Regions from separate parts of the Thalassospira sp. CA1 genome, predicted to be linked through region 2. Evidence: predicted binding sites of a transcription regulator. Region 2 holds the regulator's gene; each other region holds the start of a gene.
The links. Region 2 encodes PhoB, which activates phosphate uptake and scavenging genes when phosphate is short. Its sites were predicted from a motif close to TNTCATAAAACTGTCA; they were not measured.
Positions count from the first base shown of each region.

Region 1: the regulator PhoB is predicted to act here: its motif matches at 1,739-1,754, upstream of AC5Q5A_RS16350 (5'-nucleotidase, lipoprotein e(P4) family).
Region 3: the regulator PhoB is predicted to act here: its motif matches at 2,477-2,492, upstream of phnD (phosphate/phosphite/phosphonate ABC transporter substrate-binding protein).
Region 4: the regulator PhoB is predicted to act here: its motif matches at 1,982-1,997, upstream of AC5Q5A_RS04125 (deoxycytidylate deaminase).

Region 1 covers NZ_JBZCIA010000010.1:144,342-148,543, forward strand. Annotated here, with positions in the region: gene AC5Q5A_RS16345 (DMT family transporter) at 1-574, opposite strand, end outside; gene AC5Q5A_RS16350 (5'-nucleotidase, lipoprotein e(P4) family) at 754-1,605, opposite strand; gene AC5Q5A_RS16355 (acylphosphatase) at 1,777-2,091, opposite strand; gene AC5Q5A_RS16360 (DUF1244 domain-containing protein) at 2,131-2,514, opposite strand; gene AC5Q5A_RS16365 (HAD family hydrolase) at 2,507-3,241, opposite strand; gene accC (acetyl-CoA carboxylase biotin carboxylase subunit) at 3,523-4,202, opposite strand, start outside.
Region 2 covers NZ_JBZCIA010000001.1:642,209-646,410, forward strand. Annotated here, with positions in the region: gene pstB (phosphate ABC transporter ATP-binding protein PstB) at 1-408, shown strand, start outside; gene phoU (phosphate signaling complex protein PhoU) at 430-1,152, shown strand; gene phoB (phosphate regulon transcriptional regulator PhoB) at 1,170-1,868, shown strand; gene AC5Q5A_RS02920 (cation:proton antiporter domain-containing protein) at 1,950-3,698, opposite strand; gene AC5Q5A_RS02925 (calcium/sodium antiporter) at 3,965-4,202, shown strand, end outside.
Region 3 covers NZ_JBZCIA010000003.1:191,612-195,813, forward strand. Annotated here, with positions in the region: gene fumC (class II fumarate hydratase) at 45-1,442, opposite strand; gene AC5Q5A_RS07715 (DeoR/GlpR family DNA-binding transcription regulator) at 1,604-2,449, opposite strand; gene phnD (phosphate/phosphite/phosphonate ABC transporter substrate-binding protein) at 2,607-3,605, shown strand; gene phnC (phosphonate ABC transporter ATP-binding protein) at 3,688-4,202, shown strand, end outside.
Region 4 covers NZ_JBZCIA010000002.1:19,403-23,604, reverse strand. Annotated here, with positions in the region: gene AC5Q5A_RS04135 (DUF2336 domain-containing protein) at 1-44, opposite strand, end outside; gene pyk (pyruvate kinase) at 408-1,829, opposite strand; gene AC5Q5A_RS04125 (deoxycytidylate deaminase) at 2,115-2,588, shown strand; gene AC5Q5A_RS04120 (response regulator) at 2,873-3,367, shown strand; gene AC5Q5A_RS04115 (hypothetical protein) at 3,364-3,918, shown strand; tRNA gene AC5Q5A_RS04110 (tRNA-Asp) at 4,181-4,202, shown strand, end outside.

The DNA.
Region 1 (4,202 bases), on a different contig from region 2:
CAAGCGAGAGCTTGATCGGATGTTCGTCCCGGCATTTGGTGCGGGTCAAGATCATCGCCACCGCATACAGCATGGCCGCAAACAGCGGCAACAATGCATAACCATTAAAGTTTCCGGCATCCGGACGCAGAATAAACAACACCCCCGCAAAGCCGATGATGACGGCAAGCCAGCCGGTTTTACTGATTTTGCTGCGGGTCGTGATGGCGCTAAACAGCGTGATGAAAATAGGCAGGGTATAATAGGTTGCCGCCGCCACAGACAGGGTCAGATGCGGCAAGGACAGATAATAGCAAACCCACATCACAACCAGTAAAAGGCTGCGCAAGGTGGTCCAGCCAAAAGCATGGCCAAGGCGCAAGGCCGACGGGACACGAATTGCCAGATAGCCCAACAGAAAGGGAATGGCGATTGCCGATCTGATGACGAATATTTGCCAGATGACGAACTGGCTGCTCGATTGCTTGATCAGCGCATCGCCCAGTGACAGGGCGAAAACGGTAAATATGATCGTCCCGACAGCAAGTGGGACACGATCACGATGCGGGGTGGCGGCGTTGGCAGTCGCTTTCATAACATCCTGCGTGGTGGCGCGTGGTGGCACATGGTGGCGCGTGCAAAGCGGTTAAAGCCCGATACATGACCCTAACACCATTGCGCGGCAAAGATGAACCCCGGAGGTCGCGCAGAAGGTTAGATGTAAAAAAAGGCGCCCCGGTCGGGACGCCCTTTAACGTAAGTACGCGGCAAGGATTACTCGGCCGGGCCTGCCCACGGGGTCATGGCATTGAGTTTGTCCTGGCGGCGTTCGTCGCCGGACTTGCCCCAGTCGCCACCGAAGGCGGCTTCTTCCCATGAGCCGTAGCTCGGGTTCGGGAGCATGAACCAGCGTTCGCCCCAGTAATTACCGTACTTTTCCATGACTTCGAGACGTTCAGCGATTGAGCCATCGATTTCGTCGGTGAAGTCACCGAAATTGTCACCGAACTGCATGATCACGCGGTAATCTTCAGCGACAGCCGCCCGGCGCGGGGTTTTGTTCGAGCCCCATTCTTCGACTTCACCACGCAGCATGACATGCTTTTCATCCGCATAGGGGAAGCCATATTTCTTGAGGTTTTCGATGGTAGGTTCTTCTTCCGGGGCCTTGCGGTTCGAGACATAGAAGACTTCAACACCGCGTGCCGCCGCGGCCTTGGTGAATTCCAGCGCGCCCGGGGTCGGGGTGGAAATCATGTCATGCACAAACGCCGCCCAGGTTTTTGAGCTGTAATGGGTTTTGTCGGTGACAACCCATGCCTGATAGGCGGAGTTATCCAGAACGGTTTCATCCACGTCCAGAATGACCGCTGGCGGCTTGGTCATATAGTTGCCGTCCTGCTCGAGTGCTGCGGTCCAGCTGTGATCGCCAATGGCGGCATCCAGCAAACGGGTTGCACCGGCATAGACCGACATGGCGGTCGTTTTGTATTCGACCGATGTCTGCAGCCAAAGCGTGCCGTTCAGGCCGTCATTCTGTTCCGGCTCTGCCTGTGCGCCGAATGCGCAAAGCGCACTGGTCGCAACAATGGCAGCAACGCCAAATGATTTTGCGATAAAGGTCATGTGTAGTCTCCCTGTTGATTTCCCGACGCATTGCGTCTGACCATGCAGTCAGGATTTCATAACCATGCCACCGCAGTGCGATAAAGAAAAAGCCTTTTTCCAGAATCAATTGGAAAAAGGCTTTTGCAATCGGTTTAACAAAGCCGCCAACGCCTTGGAGCACACTCTGTTTCAGGCGGTTGGGCGCTTTTCAAACGTGGCAAACCCGTCTTCGAGGGCCGGTTCTTCGTGAATGCGATCAACGCGCGCATGGGTCGGGCCTTCATGGCAGGCGGTGATCATGGATTGCACCACCTTGGCCGGACCGCAAAAGACCGCCTCGACCGAGCCATCATTGCGATTGCGCACCCAGCCGGTCAGATCGCGTTTGCGGGCTTCTTCGACGGTCCAGGCGCGATACCACACACCCTGCACCCGGCCTTCGATCCGGGCGTGGACGGCGATGTTGCCATCCCCCGTTGACGGGTCGGGGCTTGTATCGGTCATGATCGGGCCTCCTCCCTTGTCGATGGTTTTATCCTGGGCTTATTTCGCGCCGGGAATCTTGGCATGCAGGTGGGCGGTGTCCTGAAACTTCTGTTTCTGCTCATACGATGCCGGGGCCTGATGGCTATCCTTCCAGGCGTCATAGGTCATGCCATAGACGACTTCGCGCGCCCCATCATAATCCATGGCGACACCGCGTTCGCGGGCAGCGGCCAGATACCATTTGGCGAGGCAATTGCGGCAGAACCCGGCAAGGTTCATCAGATCGATATTCTGAACATCCTTGCGATCTTGAAGGTGCATGACAAGGCCACGAAAGGCAGCGGCTTCGAGTTCGAGCTTGGTTTGCGGATCAAGATCGGCAGCCGGGCCGTTGGCCAAAACGGCCTCGGTGGACATTTCAGAACCGGCGCAATCAGACATGTTCCATACTCCCGCTGGTCTTTTGGTTTTCGAGTTTTTCGATGATCCCGGGCACGTGGGCAATGCTTTCGGCCGTGATGACCTTGTCATTGTCGATCTCGGTCTGATCGACCATTTCATGGACCCAGGTGATTTCATAGGGAATGTGGATTGCGGTCGCGCCGCACGCAAGGACCGGCAGGATATCGGATTTCATCGAGTTGCCGATCATGATCGCCTCTTCGGGTTCGACGCCATAGCGGCCAAAGATGTTGCGATAGGTCAGCGGGTCCTTTTCCGAGACAATCTCGATCCCGTCAAACAGGTCCTCGAACCCGGAGCGATCAATCTTGAGCTGCTGGGCGATCAGATCGCCCTTGGTGATCAGGACTACCTTGTAATTCGGGTGCTTGGCATATTGCTTGAGCACTTCCTCGGCCCCGTCAATGATCCGGGTGGGCGCACGCAGCATGGATTTGCCGGTTTCGGCCAGTTTGTGGATGTCCTCGGCGCTGATTTTGCGATCAGACAATTCGATCGCGGTTTCAATCATCGACAGGGTAAAGCCCGTCACGCCATAGCCATAGATGGAAAGGTTGGCCAACTCGGCCTGATAGAGACGATCATCAACCTGTTCGGGATCAACATAATGTCCCAGCATTTCGCGAAGCTGCACATGGGCTTGGCGGAAAAGTGGCTCGTTGTGCCACAGGGTATCGTCGCCATCAAAAGCAATCAGCTTGTACATTCTTAAGCCTCGTTTCTTGTTATTGGATGGCCGCAGGCACGTTCAATGCGTTGGCAGTCAACCTCGATGTTCACAGGGTATTACGGCCTCAATTCACGACCATATGGCAGTGCAAACGCCTCGTAAAGCCCCGTTATCTGTATTTAATATGCGTGAAACGGATCGGAAAGGCCTTGAAAACACAAGTGTTTGAACTGGTTAGGGTTCAAACCCAAAAAAGGCGCCATCCGAAAACCCGGACAGCGCCTTGATCAAGCATCACCCCAGAGGGATCGGGTGGCTTATTCGTCTTTTTCGAACTCGATGATGATGGCATCGACCGAGAGGTTTGCGCCCTGTTCGGCGTGGATCTTTTTGACCACGCCCTTGCTTTCGCATTTAAGGACGTTTTCCATTTTCATGGCCTCAAGGATGCAGAGCTCCTCGCCCGGCTGGACGGTCTGGCCTTCCTCGACCGAGACCTTGACGAGCAAGCCCGGCATTGGCGAGAGCAGGAAGTTCGACATGTCTGGCGGGGCCTTGAACGGCATCAGTTTTTGCAATTCCGCGACGCGTGGCAGCATGACCTTGAAGTGGCGCTGTATGCCGTTGGCGGCGAGTTTGTACCCCACCCCTTCGATGTCGATCTGCACACAGACCGGCGCACCGTCGATTTCACCGACAAACAGCGGATCGCCGATCTTCCAGTCCGAGACCACGCCATAGCTGCGATCCCCGATGGCGACAATGTAATCGCCGTTAACACCATCGAACTCGATATCGAACGGGGTATGTTCATCCCCGCAAACCGCGACCCAGCTTTCGGCGATTTCAAGCGGATGGTCACTGACCTGGCCGGTGATGCCGGCATTGCGTTCAGCGTGGCGTTGATTGATGTAGGCCGCGACCACGATCAGGGTTGCCGGATCGTCATTGGGCAGATCATCGGCCGAGAAACCGTCAGGATATTCTTCGGCGATGA
Region 2 (4,202 bases):
CGTGATGAGCTTGATGAAATCGTCATGACCTCGCTCGAACGTGCCGGTCTTCTGAAAGAAGTCAAAGATCGCCTGCAATCGCCGGCAACCGGTCTTTCCGGTGGTCAGCAGCAGCGCCTTTGCATTGCACGCGCGGTTGCCGTCAGCCCGGAAGTCATCCTGATGGATGAGCCGTGCTCGGCCCTTGATCCGATTGCGACCGCCAAGGTCGAGGAACTGATAGACGAGTTGCGTTCGAACTACACGATCGTGATCGTGACCCACTCCATGCAGCAGGCCGCCCGTGTGTCGCAGCGCACCGCGTTCTTCCACCTTGGAAGGCTGGTTGAAGTCGGTGAAACCGATCAGATCTTTACCAACCCGAAGGACGAACGCACCAAGGGTTACATTACCGGCCGCTTCGGTTAAGCGAGCCAGGAGTAGGCATAAATGGCTGATGAACATACCCATATCGTAAGTTCGTTCGACGAGGAACTCACCCGTCTGAACAACATCATTTCGCAAATGGGCGGGCTTGCCGAAAGCCAGCTTATTTCCTCGATCAGATCCATCGTCAAACGCGATTCCGAACTGGCCGAGAAAGTCATCCTGTCCGATCAGCGCATTGACGTGCTCGAACAGGAAGTCCAGGACTTTGCCGTCCGTCTTCTGGCCCTGCGTCAGCCGATGGCAGATGACCTGCGTCAGGTGGTGACGGCCCTTAAGCTGTCAAACGATCTTGAACGCATTGGTGATCTTGCCAAGAACATCGCCAAACGCGCGCAGGTGCTTAATCAGATCCCGCCGATCCGCCCGGTTCAGGCGATCCCGAACATGGCCAAACTGGCCCAGGAAATCATCAAGGATGTCCTGGATGCCTATATCGAAAGCGACGCCGAAAAGGCCCACCGGGTCTGGGAACGCGATCAGGAAGTCGACGATATGTACAATTCGCTGTTCCGCGAATTGCTGACCTACATGATGGAAGATCCGCGCAACATTACCGCATCGACCCATCTGTTGTTCATTGCCAAGAACATCGAACGTATCGGTGATCACGCAACCAATATCGCCGAAACGATCTATTACCGGATCAAGGGCGAAGACCTGCCGGGAATTGACCGGCCAAAAAACGACGCAGCGAACTTCGCTGTTGTCGAACCGAATGACTGACACGGGAGCATAGGAAGATGGACCCAACGGTTCTTATCGTCGAGGACGAGGCAGCAATCGTAACCATGTTGCGCTACAACCTCGAACGCGAGGGGATGCAGGTTGTCGAAGCCGGTGACGGTGACGAAGCGTTGAAAATTCTGGCTGAAACCCATGTCGATCTGGTTTTGCTCGACTGGATGTTGCCGGTAATGTCGGGGATCGAGGTCTGCCGTCAGATCCGCCGCAAGCCTGAAAGCCGCGATTTGCCGGTGATCATGGTGACTGCACGTGGCGAAGAGGGTGACCGCATCCGCGGTCTTGATACCGGCGCTGATGACTATGTCACCAAGCCGTTTGCCATTGGCGAGCTTCTGGCCCGTATCCGCGCACTTTTGCGCCGGTCCGGTCCGGCGCAACCACAAGGGCAGTTGATCTATTCCGACATCGAAATGGATCTCGCCGCCCACCGGGTCAGCCGCAATGGAAAATCGATCCATCTTGGCCCGACCGAGTTTCGTCTGCTGCGCTATTTCCTCGAACATCCGGGACGGGTTTTCTCGCGCGAACAGTTGCTTAACGCGGTTTGGGGCCCGAATATCTATGTCGAAACCCGCACCGTCGACGTTCATATCCGTCGCCTGCGCAAGGCGCTCAATGACGTCAAGGGCACCCGCGATATCATCCGCACTGTCCGTGCCGCGGGCTATGCACTGGACTCTGAAACCGCGGCCTAAGCCGGTTTAGAGCCCGATCCAATTAAAAAAACCCCCGTTGCAGGTTGCAGCGGGGGTTTTTGTTTTAAGGGCGTAACGTCTTCAGGTTTCTTTCTTCGCCGGTTTGTCTGCATTCTCCGACCCTGACGGTTTGCGCTGCGGGCGCGGCGCCAGTTCGTTCATCAAAAGCATGTCCGCACGGCGGAATTTGGCGATTTCGGCATCAATATCTTCCTGCGGCACATCGCACGCGGCCAAAACATGATCGGATAACCGCAACCCGGTTTCCAGAACTTCCGGGATGGCGGCATCCGCCCCGTGGCGCGACAGCGGCCCGATATGGGTGATGTCCTGCGCGCGGGCAAAGATCTTCAGATGCGGGTAATGCTGGCGCAAAAGGGCGACCGTCTTCTCGGTCGCATGCGGGTTCCCCATGGCAACAACCGCAATTTTTGCCTCATCGGTGTGTGCCGCCCGGAAAGTTTCCGGTCTGGACCCGTCGGCAAAGTAAACCGGAAGGCCTTCCGCCCGCCCGCGTGAAACCTGCTGTGCATCACTATCAAGCACCAGGAACGGAATATTGCGCGTCTTGAGCAACCGGGCCAGAACCCTGCCAACGCGGCCGCTTCCGATCACCAGAACATGCTGGTGAATGCCCTCGGACTCCTCGGCAATCTTGCCAAGCTGGTCTTCTTCCTTGGGATGAAGCTTTTCCTCGATCTTGTGACCAAGGCTGATCAGGGTCGGGGTCAGCGCCATCGAAATCGCCACCACCGGGATCAGCATGGCTGCCATTTCAAGCGGCACCGCGCCGTTCTGGGCGGCCAGGGCAAACATGACAAAGGCAAATTCACCGCCGGCGGCCAAGCTCATCGCCACCCGGATGGCAAGGCCGGTTTCAAACCGGATCGCGCGCGCCAGAACGAACAAAACCGCCGTCTTGATCACCAGCAACAGCACCAGCCACATGACGATGGTGCCAAATTCGTTATACACAACGTCGGCATCAACCGACATGCCCACCGACATAAAGAACAGCGACAGGAACACGCCGCGGAACGGTGAAATGTCGGCTTCGATCTGATGGCGGAACTCGGTTTCGGCCAGCATCACCCCGGCGATAAACGCCCCCAGCGCCATCGAAAGCCCGGAAACCTCGGTCAATGTGCTGGCGGCTAGCACAACAAACAGCGTGCCGATGGCAAACAGTTCCGGGTTCTTAAGCGACGCGATATAGCGAAACAGGCGCGGCAACACATAGCGCCCGACCAGTAACAACAACGCGACCGACCCAAAACCAAGCAGGATGCTCATCCACGGGCTGGTTTCCGTGCCAGCATCACCTGCCGCCTGCACCATGATCAGGAACGGACCAACCGCCACGTCCTGCAATAACAAAATGGCAAGGGCCGCACGGCCAAACCGGGTATTGAGCTGCTTGTCATCGGAAAGCTGTTTGAGGATGATCGCGGTCGATGAAAGCGCAAGCGCCCCTGCAATCACCAACGCCGTCGGCAGCGGGAATTCCATGACAACCAGAAGCCCCAGAAGGGCTGCCATCGACACCAGAATTTGCAAAACACCCAGACCGGCAAACCGCCCGCCAATCACGCGCAAACGATCACGCGAAAGCTCCAGCCCGATCATGAACAGCAGGAAAACCACGCCCAGTTCGGCAACCGTGGAAATGTCTTCGCGTTCGGAAATCAGGCCAAAGCCGAATGGCCCGATAAAGAACCCGCCAATCAGAAAGCCGATGATCGAATTCGCACGCAGCTTGTGCGCAATCGGCACCGCAATGATCGCGGCAGTCAGAATAAGAAACAGCTCAAACAGGACGCTGTGATGCATGGCGAAATTCGTTCCGGAAGGCGGTCAAATAATCAATGGGTATCAGGACCTAAATGCCTGAAAATAACGAGATTACAACGATAACGAAAATAACCCTGCCAGTCGTGGGTAAATTTGCGGCATTGGCGAAATTCACCGCCCAATCGCACTATAAAGTGCTGTGTCGATTGTCACCGCCTGATGACTTGCCATTCGCGCTGCCAAATGCCATCTTCCGCGGGCCCGACAACGGGCCGGTTTAATCGCTTTTGAAACGAGCAGATATTTTGGAACAGCTAATCCCCTATCTTCAGATCATCGCGGGTCTTGTATTGCTGACAGCAGGTGGTGAATTCATCGTAAGGGGGGCGGTTGGTCTTGCACTTTTGCTGGGCGTTTCCAAGGTGATCGTCGGTCTGACGATTGTCGCCGCCGGCACGTCAGCACCGGAATTTGTCGTCTCGCTCAATGCATCACTCAAAGGCACGGCCGATATCGCCATGGGCAACGTTGTTGGCTCCAACA
Region 3 (4,202 bases), on a different contig from region 2:
GGTGCGATACCCGGCCTTGTTTTTCGATACCTTAAGACATCACGTCAGATCATGTCGCGGGCCTGAACCAGCTCATCAAAGCGATCCCCATCAAGGAAACCAAGCGCGATGCAGGCTTCCTTCAGGCTGCTGCGTTCCTTGTGGGCCTTCTTGGCCACGGCCGCCGCATTGTCATAGCCAATATGCGGTGCCAAGGCGGTCACCAGCATCAGGCTTTGTTCAACATAGTGCGCGATCTTTTCCTGATCGGCCTCAAGCCCGGCAATGCAGTTGTCGGCAAAGCTGACCGATGCATCGGCAATCAGGCGGATGGATTGCAGCAGGTTATAAATAATCACCGGCTTGAACACGTTAAGGTCCAGATGACCGTTCGAACCACCAACCGTGACCGCAACATGATTGCCCATCACCTGCGCGCAGACCATGGTCAATGCCTCGGCCTGGGTCGGGTTGACCTTGCCCGGCATGATTGATGATCCCGGCTCGTTGGCGGGCAGGACAAGTTCACCCAAACCGCAACGCGGCCCGGATCCAAGCAGACGGATATCATTGCCGATTTTCATCAGCGACGTCGCCAGCACATTAATGACACCCGACATCTCGACACAGGCATCATGGGCGGCCAGTGCTTCGAACTTGTTTTCCGCCGTTTCGAACTCAAGCCCGGTGATTTTTGACACCTGTTTGGCAAATTCGACGTCAAAGCCATCCGGTGCATTCAGCCCGGTACCAAGGGCCGTACCACCCTGTGCCAGTTTACGCAGGCGCTTAAGCGCATCGTCGATCCGGTCCAACCCCAGTGCGATTTGCGCGGCATAACCGGAAAATTCCTGCCCCAGGGTCAGGGGAACCGCATCCTGCATATGGGTGCGGCCGATTTTGACGATATCGCCAAATTCTTCGACCTTCGCGTCAAGGGTCGTTCGCAGGTGCTTAAGGGCGGGTTTCAGCTTTTCCTCGATCTCGACCACGGCGGCGATATGCATGGCAGCCGGAAAGCTGTCATTGGATGACTGCCCGCGATTGACATGGTCATTGGGGTGGACCGGTTCGCGCTTGCCCATCGGTTTGCCCAAAATCTCGCACGCCCGGTTGGCGATAACTTCATTGGTGTTCATGTTGGTCTGGGTACCCGATCCGGTCTGCCAGACGACCAATGGGAAGTGATCCAAAAGCTTGCCTTCGGCAACTTCGGATGCGGCGGCCTCAATCGCCTTGGCCAGTTCCGGATCAAGATTATCAAGGGCGGCATTGGCGCGCGCCGCGGCCAGTTTTTGAACCCCGAACGCCTTGATCAGGGCATCAGGCATGCGTTCACCGCCAATGCGGAAATTCTGTCTGGATCGCTGGGTTTGCGCCCCCCAATACCGATCAGAAGGCACATCAATTTCGCCCATGGTGTCCTGTTCGGTACGGGTGGTCACTGGATTGGTCACGATCATAATCCTCCGTGTCAGAAACAAACTGACCGGGGCGGGAACCCGGCATTCAACACAATAATGCGCTGTGCCGGGAAATATGGTTTGGAATCAGGACGAACGCAAACTCAACCGCGACCAAATTGCGGTTTGACGGATCTATTTATCGGTTTAGGCCAGTCGGTTCATGCCAGGCCATGTTTTTCATCACACCACGCCAAAAGCCGTATTCCCGCCCGTTCAAGCTGGGATGCGAATTCCGGTTCGGGTCTGCGATCCGTGATGATGCCGGTAAGCGCTTCAAGCGGGGCGACATTTTCCAGATAGCGTTGATCAAACTTCGTATGATCAACCATCAGCCAGGTTTCATCAGACCGTTCCATCATTGCGCGTTTAACGGCCACCGCCCGGCGGTTAACGTCACTAAAGCCCTGCCGGGAAATGCCCGATGCCCCGATAAAGGCAATGTTGGCATGGAAACGGCGCAGATATTCGACGGTATCGTTGCCATAGACCGCGTTTTCACGACGATCAAACTGGCCCGGACACATCAAAACATCATCATGATCGGCAAGCTCGGCCATGCCATGCACCACCGCATAGCAGTTGGTCAGAAACGTGCGTGGCAGTTTTGTCGTGCGGGCTGCCAGAAACGGCGCAATCTGGGCCACGGTTGATCCGGCATCAATCATTGCCACATCGCCGGACCGCACCATGTCAGCCGCCAGCATGCCAATGCGTTCAAACCCGGCCACCGCCGATAACTGGCGTTCCGCCAGATCGGGCTGATGGCCCATGGGCCGGGCCGATGCGCCGCCGAACTCGCGTTTGATCAATCCATCGCGGCTCAGCGCGTCAAGATCACGACGGATGGTTTCGGTTGCAACATCGAATCGCTCTGCAAGTGTGGCAACTCTCACATGAGGGTGAACCTGTAACTCTTGCAGAATACGACGCTGCCGCTCTTTTTTTCCCAAACGCAAAGCCACATCCCCCTCAGTTATGGCCGGTTTTGTGCCAATAGCAGGCATCTTAGCAACCCTGAGCGAAACCTTTTGTTACAGTTTTGTGTTGATTTTCCAACTTTTTCAAATTCATAATGTTGATTAAAGCAACAATAAAAACAACAAAACCACATTCAAAAACGGCGGAAAGCCGTCATTCACAGGGAAGAAAGGTTCGAAAACAGTGTTTTCAATTCCGAAAAAAACCGACAGTTTAAAGCTCACCACCCTCCTTGCCGCAATCGGCATGGTCGGCATGGCATCCACCCCGGCCGCGGCGGCAGATGACTGCATCGCACGCGGCGATCTTGACCCGATGTATTGCGACATGGATGGCGACCTTGTTGCCGATGCCCCGCCCGCAGACCAGCAGGTCGATCCGGACACCCTTGTTTTTGCATATACCCCGGTCGAAGACCCGGCGGTTTATGCCGATATCTGGGACCCGTTCCTGCAGCATCTTGAAGAAGTCACCGGCAAGGACGTTCACTTCTTTGCCGTTCAGTCGAACTCGGCAGAAGTCGAAGCCATGCGTTCAGGCCGCCTGCACGTTGCTGGCTTCTCGACCGGCCCGACCCCGTTTGCCGTCAACCTTGCCGGTGCGGTTCCGTTTGCCCTGATGGGTGCGGATGATGGTCGCTTTGGTTACACGCTTCAGCTCTACACCCGTGTAGACAGCGGCATTGATACCCCGGCTGACCTTAAGGGCAAACGCGTTGCTCATACCTCGCCGACCTCGAACTCCGGCAACCTTGCACCGCGCGCACTGCTTCCGGGTCAGGGCATCGTTCCGGAACAGGATTACGAAGTTGTCTATTCCGGTTCGCACGATCAGTCGATCCTGGGCGTTGTCGCCGGTGACTATGACGCAGCCCCGGTCGCGTCTGAAGTTGTCGAACGTATGGCCCAGCGCGATCTCTATGATCCGAACGAAGTCAAAATCATCTATGAAAGCAAGCCTTTCCCGACCACTTCGTTCAACTATGCCTACAACCTGAAGCCGGAACTGGTCGAAAAGATCAAGGAAGCCTTCTTTACCTTTGACATGAAGGGCACCGCCCTTGGTGAAGAATTCAAGGGTGTGTCGAAGTTCCTGCCGATCACCTATCAGGAAGACTGGGCGGTTATCCGCGAAATTCAGGCTGCCAACGGTGTGAAATACACCCCGGACAACCTGAAGTAATTCCTGATTTTCCAATCGATCCGAACTTTGCAGGGCCTGCCAAGGCAGGCCCTGTGCCACCCATTTCATTCGGGGTAACGCAATGCTGCGTATCAAAGAACTTGTAAAACGCTATGGCGAAGAAAAGGCAGTGTTGAAGAACCTGAACCTTGAAGTGCCGGGCGAAAGTGTTGTTTCCATCATCGGCGCATCAGGTGCGGGTAAAAGTACCCTTCTGCGTTGTATCAACCGCCTTGTCGAACCCTCTTCGGGCTCCATCGAACTCAATGGCACGGAACTGACCAAGCTTGAAGGCAAGGCACTGCGTCTGGCACGCCGTCGCATCGGCATGGTGTTTCAGGGCTTCAACCTGATCGACCGTTTGACGGTGATGGAAAATGTGCAATCAGGACGCCTCGGCTATCTTCCGGCATGGCGCGCGGTAACCCGCAAATACCCGCAGGAAGACATTGATCGCGCCTTTCATCTGATGGAACGCGTCGGGATCGCCCATTATGCCGATAAACGTGCCGATGAACTTTCCGGCGGCGAACGCCAGCGTGTCGGTGTGGTCCGCGCCCTGATGCAGGAACCTGAAATCCTGCTGGCCGATGAACC
Region 4 (4,202 bases), on a different contig from region 2:
CCATTGCCCGCATTTTTCTGCCGATTGAACATCCAACTCAGCATTATCGCAGTAATTCCCCTGGTCCCGTGCCTGGCGGCGTATCGGCATCGACGTTGCGATGCCTTATTTTTGTGTTTTGTCAGAACAGCTTAACCCAAACTGACAGTGTTACACAACCAGACAAGGCGTCTAATTTTCATAACCCAATCTCAAGAGCACATATCAATAGACAGAGCCTTGATTACAGAATGACTATCGGCGCAAAGACTCAAAAAAACATTAACGATACAGGGGTCTATGCCCCCTCCTGCCCGTCGCCATCGAAAAACCTGCACGCCGACGGAATTCTTGCTGTCCGCGCAAATGAAAACGGGCGCCCCAAAAGGACGCCCGTCATCGAAAATCGTTTCACGCAATCATTTGCGTTAATTATTGCCGACCCATGCGATGCGCAGAATATTGGTCGCCCCCGGCGTTCCGAACGGCACACCGGCGGTGATAACAAGCGAATCACCCGGTCCTGCAAATTCTTCACGCTTTGCCACTTCGGTCGCAATTCCGACCATTTCGGCGAAGTTGGTGGCATCACGGGTAAAGACCGGATGCACGCCCCAGCACAGCGCCAGACGACGTGCGGTCTGAATCCGCGGGGTCAGGCCAAGAATTGGCACTTCCGGACGTTCACGTGCAGCACGGAATGCCGTCGACCCGGACGATGTATAGTTAACTACCGCTTTCGCACCGATGGTGGTGGCCACCTGACGGGCCGCCGCACTGATCGCATCCGGTGCGTTATGCTCCGGATCCGGGCGGTTGGCGTCACGCATACGGTAATAAAGATCGTCCTGCTCCACACGACGCAGGATACGGTCCATGATCGAAACGGTTTCAAGCGGGTATTTACCAACCGCACTTTCGGCTGACAGCATCACCGCATCGGCACCGTCATAGATCGCGGTCGCAACGTCGGATGCTTCAGCACGGGTCGGGGCCGGATTGGACACCATCGAGTCAAGCATCTGGGTTGCAACGATCACCGGCTTGCCAGCTTCGCGGCACGCTTTAATGATACGTTTCTGCAGGATCGGCACATCTTCCGGCGGGCATTCGACACCAAGGTCACCACGGGCGACCATGATCATGTCCGACAGATCGACAATCTCATCAAGGTGATCAATCGCCTGCGGCTTTTCCAGTTTGGAAACGATGGCTGCACGGCCCTGAATGATCTTGCGGGCCTCGGCAACGTCTTCGGGACGCTGCACAAACGAAAGCGCCACGAAATCAACGCCCATCTCCAAACCGTAATCCAGATCGGCACGGTCCTTTTCGGTCAGCGGTGAAAGCGGCAACATCACATCCGGAAGGTTGACACCCTTGCGGTTGGAAAGCGGCCCACCGGTAATGACGGTACATTCGGCCGACTTGTCGTCGCATTTCTCAACACGCATGCGCAGTTTGCCATCATCAAGCAGCAGGTTCGCACCCGGCTTGATTGCAGCATAGACTTCCGGATGCGGAAGCGACACGCGCGTGTTGTCACCCGGCTTCTTGTCCATATCGAATTTGAACGTATCACCGGCGGTGAGTTCAACTTCACCGTCGGCAAAGGTGCCAACACGAATTTTCGGACCTTGAAGATCCATCAAAATACCGATCGGGCGGCCGAGTTTTTCTTCGACGACACGGATCGCTTCAAAACGGGCCAGATGTTCTGAGTGTTCCCCATGCGAGAAGTTCAGGCGGAACACATCCACACCTGTCTGCACAATTTTCTCGAGGATTTCTGGCTTTGAACTTGCCGGCCCCAGGGTCGCGATGATCTTCGCCTTACGTTGACGGCGCATCGGCTACTACCTCTTGTTATTCGGTTTACACGTGAGCCTTCCCGCTTCGGCCTGCATCTGCGGCGAGACGAAAAGGCGTCCTGATCTTTTCTGGGGGTAACCCCTTAATAATCAATCAGCCCCTATTTGAACAGGGACTTTTCATTAAATGCCTTTACAAAAATGTGATTTTTCGCTGGACAATTACAAGAAGCACCTTCTTTAAAGAACGCGTACCGGTGAAACCTGCCGGTCAAAAACGAATGCCCAACAGACCAATTTTATGGCGCAGACAGGACCCTTTTCATGAGCAAATGGCACCACCGCTTTCTTGGACTTGCAGCCCATATTGCAGACTGGTCAAAAGACCGCAGCACCCAGGTCGGTGCGGTTGTCATCGGCCCGAAAAAAGAAATTCGTGCTGTCGGCTATAATGGGTTTCCGCGCGGGGTCGATGACGAAGTCGAAAGCCGCCATCGGCGTCCGGAAAAATACGCCTATACCGAACATGCCGAACGCAATGCGATTTATAATGCCAGTTACACCGGCACATCGCTTGATGGCTGCGCCCTCTATGTGACGCACTTTCCGTGCTGCGATTGCGCGCGCGCCATCATCCAGGCGGGCATCGCCGAGGTCTATGTCGACAAGTCGAAACTAACCGCGGACTTTCTTGAACGCTGGGAACAGGATATGAAGATATCGACCGAAATGTTCGAGGAGTCCGGTGTTGCCGTTAAGGTGATTGATGACGACGGCGTCACCAAGCCCATGAAATAAAAAAGATCTTCCTCTTTACTATTGAAAAAAAGGCCCAATATTGGGTGTGTTCAAACCGGACGCGAGCATCAAAAACAAAAAGACGTAAACGTCGTTTGTTCTAACTTTTCAACTGGCTTGGGGTCAGTATTTGTCAGATTTTCGGGCTGAACACAGAGTGGTTTGGCCTTGCTGGAAACCAGACAAAGGTATAAGGGTTTATACATCAGCAACTGGTTAGATTTGCTGCTGTATCCCCCTGAACAGCGACGCATTTCGTGATGATGCTCAGGAACCGAGGCCGGATGAACGCGAAAATAGACTTTAGTAAGATTAGTTTTCTGATCGTTGACGGGGACAAGATTTCAGCTCAGGTGGTCTATGACACGCTCGCCTATCTCGGAGCCAGTCATATCCAGCGTGTAAAATCGCCGAATAATGCCTTTGACGTACTACGCACCGAAAAAATTGATATCGTGATTTGTGAATGGCGCTTGCGCGGTATGGATGGCCTTGAATTCCTAGATGTCATGCGCAATTCGACCAATTCGCCAAACCGGTTCATTCCGGTGATTATGCTGACCGCACATTCCGAGATGCGTTATGTGACGACGGCGCGTGACCTTGGGATTACTGAATTTCTTGCCAAACCCTTTAACGCCAAGGCACTTTACAGCCGTCTGGTTTCGGTCATCGCCCGACCAAGACGTTTCATTAACACTGGAACGTATTTTGGCCCGGACCGACGTCGCAGACAGGTCCAGTTTGATGGTCCTGATCGTAGGAGCCTTGACGAATGACCCATTATGACTGGGGAAGCGGAGCCATCGTGAAGCCGGAAGAACCTAAGAAAAAGAAGAATGTGCAGATCATCCCTGCGCAGACCGATCTGAAACGCAAAGCTGTCAACTTCATCAAGGGATTTGACATCAACCTGTCACCTGAACAGCTTGAAGAGCTCGAACAGGTTGTACAGCGCAGCTCCGAGACCTTTGTCCGTGACATCGGCAAGGACCTCATGGAATGCCGCAAACTGGTAATCAACGCCCTGCGCGACAAGCCCAAGCGGCCAGAAGCCATCATCGCGGCAAATGACCTTGCCTATTCGGTCAAGGCCCTGGGCGGAACGTTCCAGTATCCCCTGATGACCCAAATCGCAAAGTCGATGGAAATCTTCGTTGCTGACCGCACCACGGCCAACGAAAAACAGCTGCTGGTGATCCAGCTTCACATCGACTCGCTTTATGTCATTCTTGCCGGCCGCGTGACCGGTTTTGGCTCAACCGTCGAACAGGCAACTGTCGCGGCCCTGACCAAACTGACCGAACGCTACGCAGAACCGCGCGAATAGCCCACACCTCTTGACCGCAGACGATCTCGCTCAATGGGCAGCATTTCACGATGCAGTCTCAGGTGGTGCTTATGCGCGCCCAGCAATCCCAAATACCCCCCTCACCTGCCCGCCTTACCAAAGCCCGACAGGTGAACTTTAACGTGCCCGATGCAGGGGCGGTTTCTACCGCCGGAAGAACGCGGTTAAAAATTGAAAAATCATGGCAAAAAAGCGCTTGCACCACCTGTGACCGGCTGCTAAAAACCGCGCCACGCACCATGCGGGTGTAGCTCAGTTGGTTA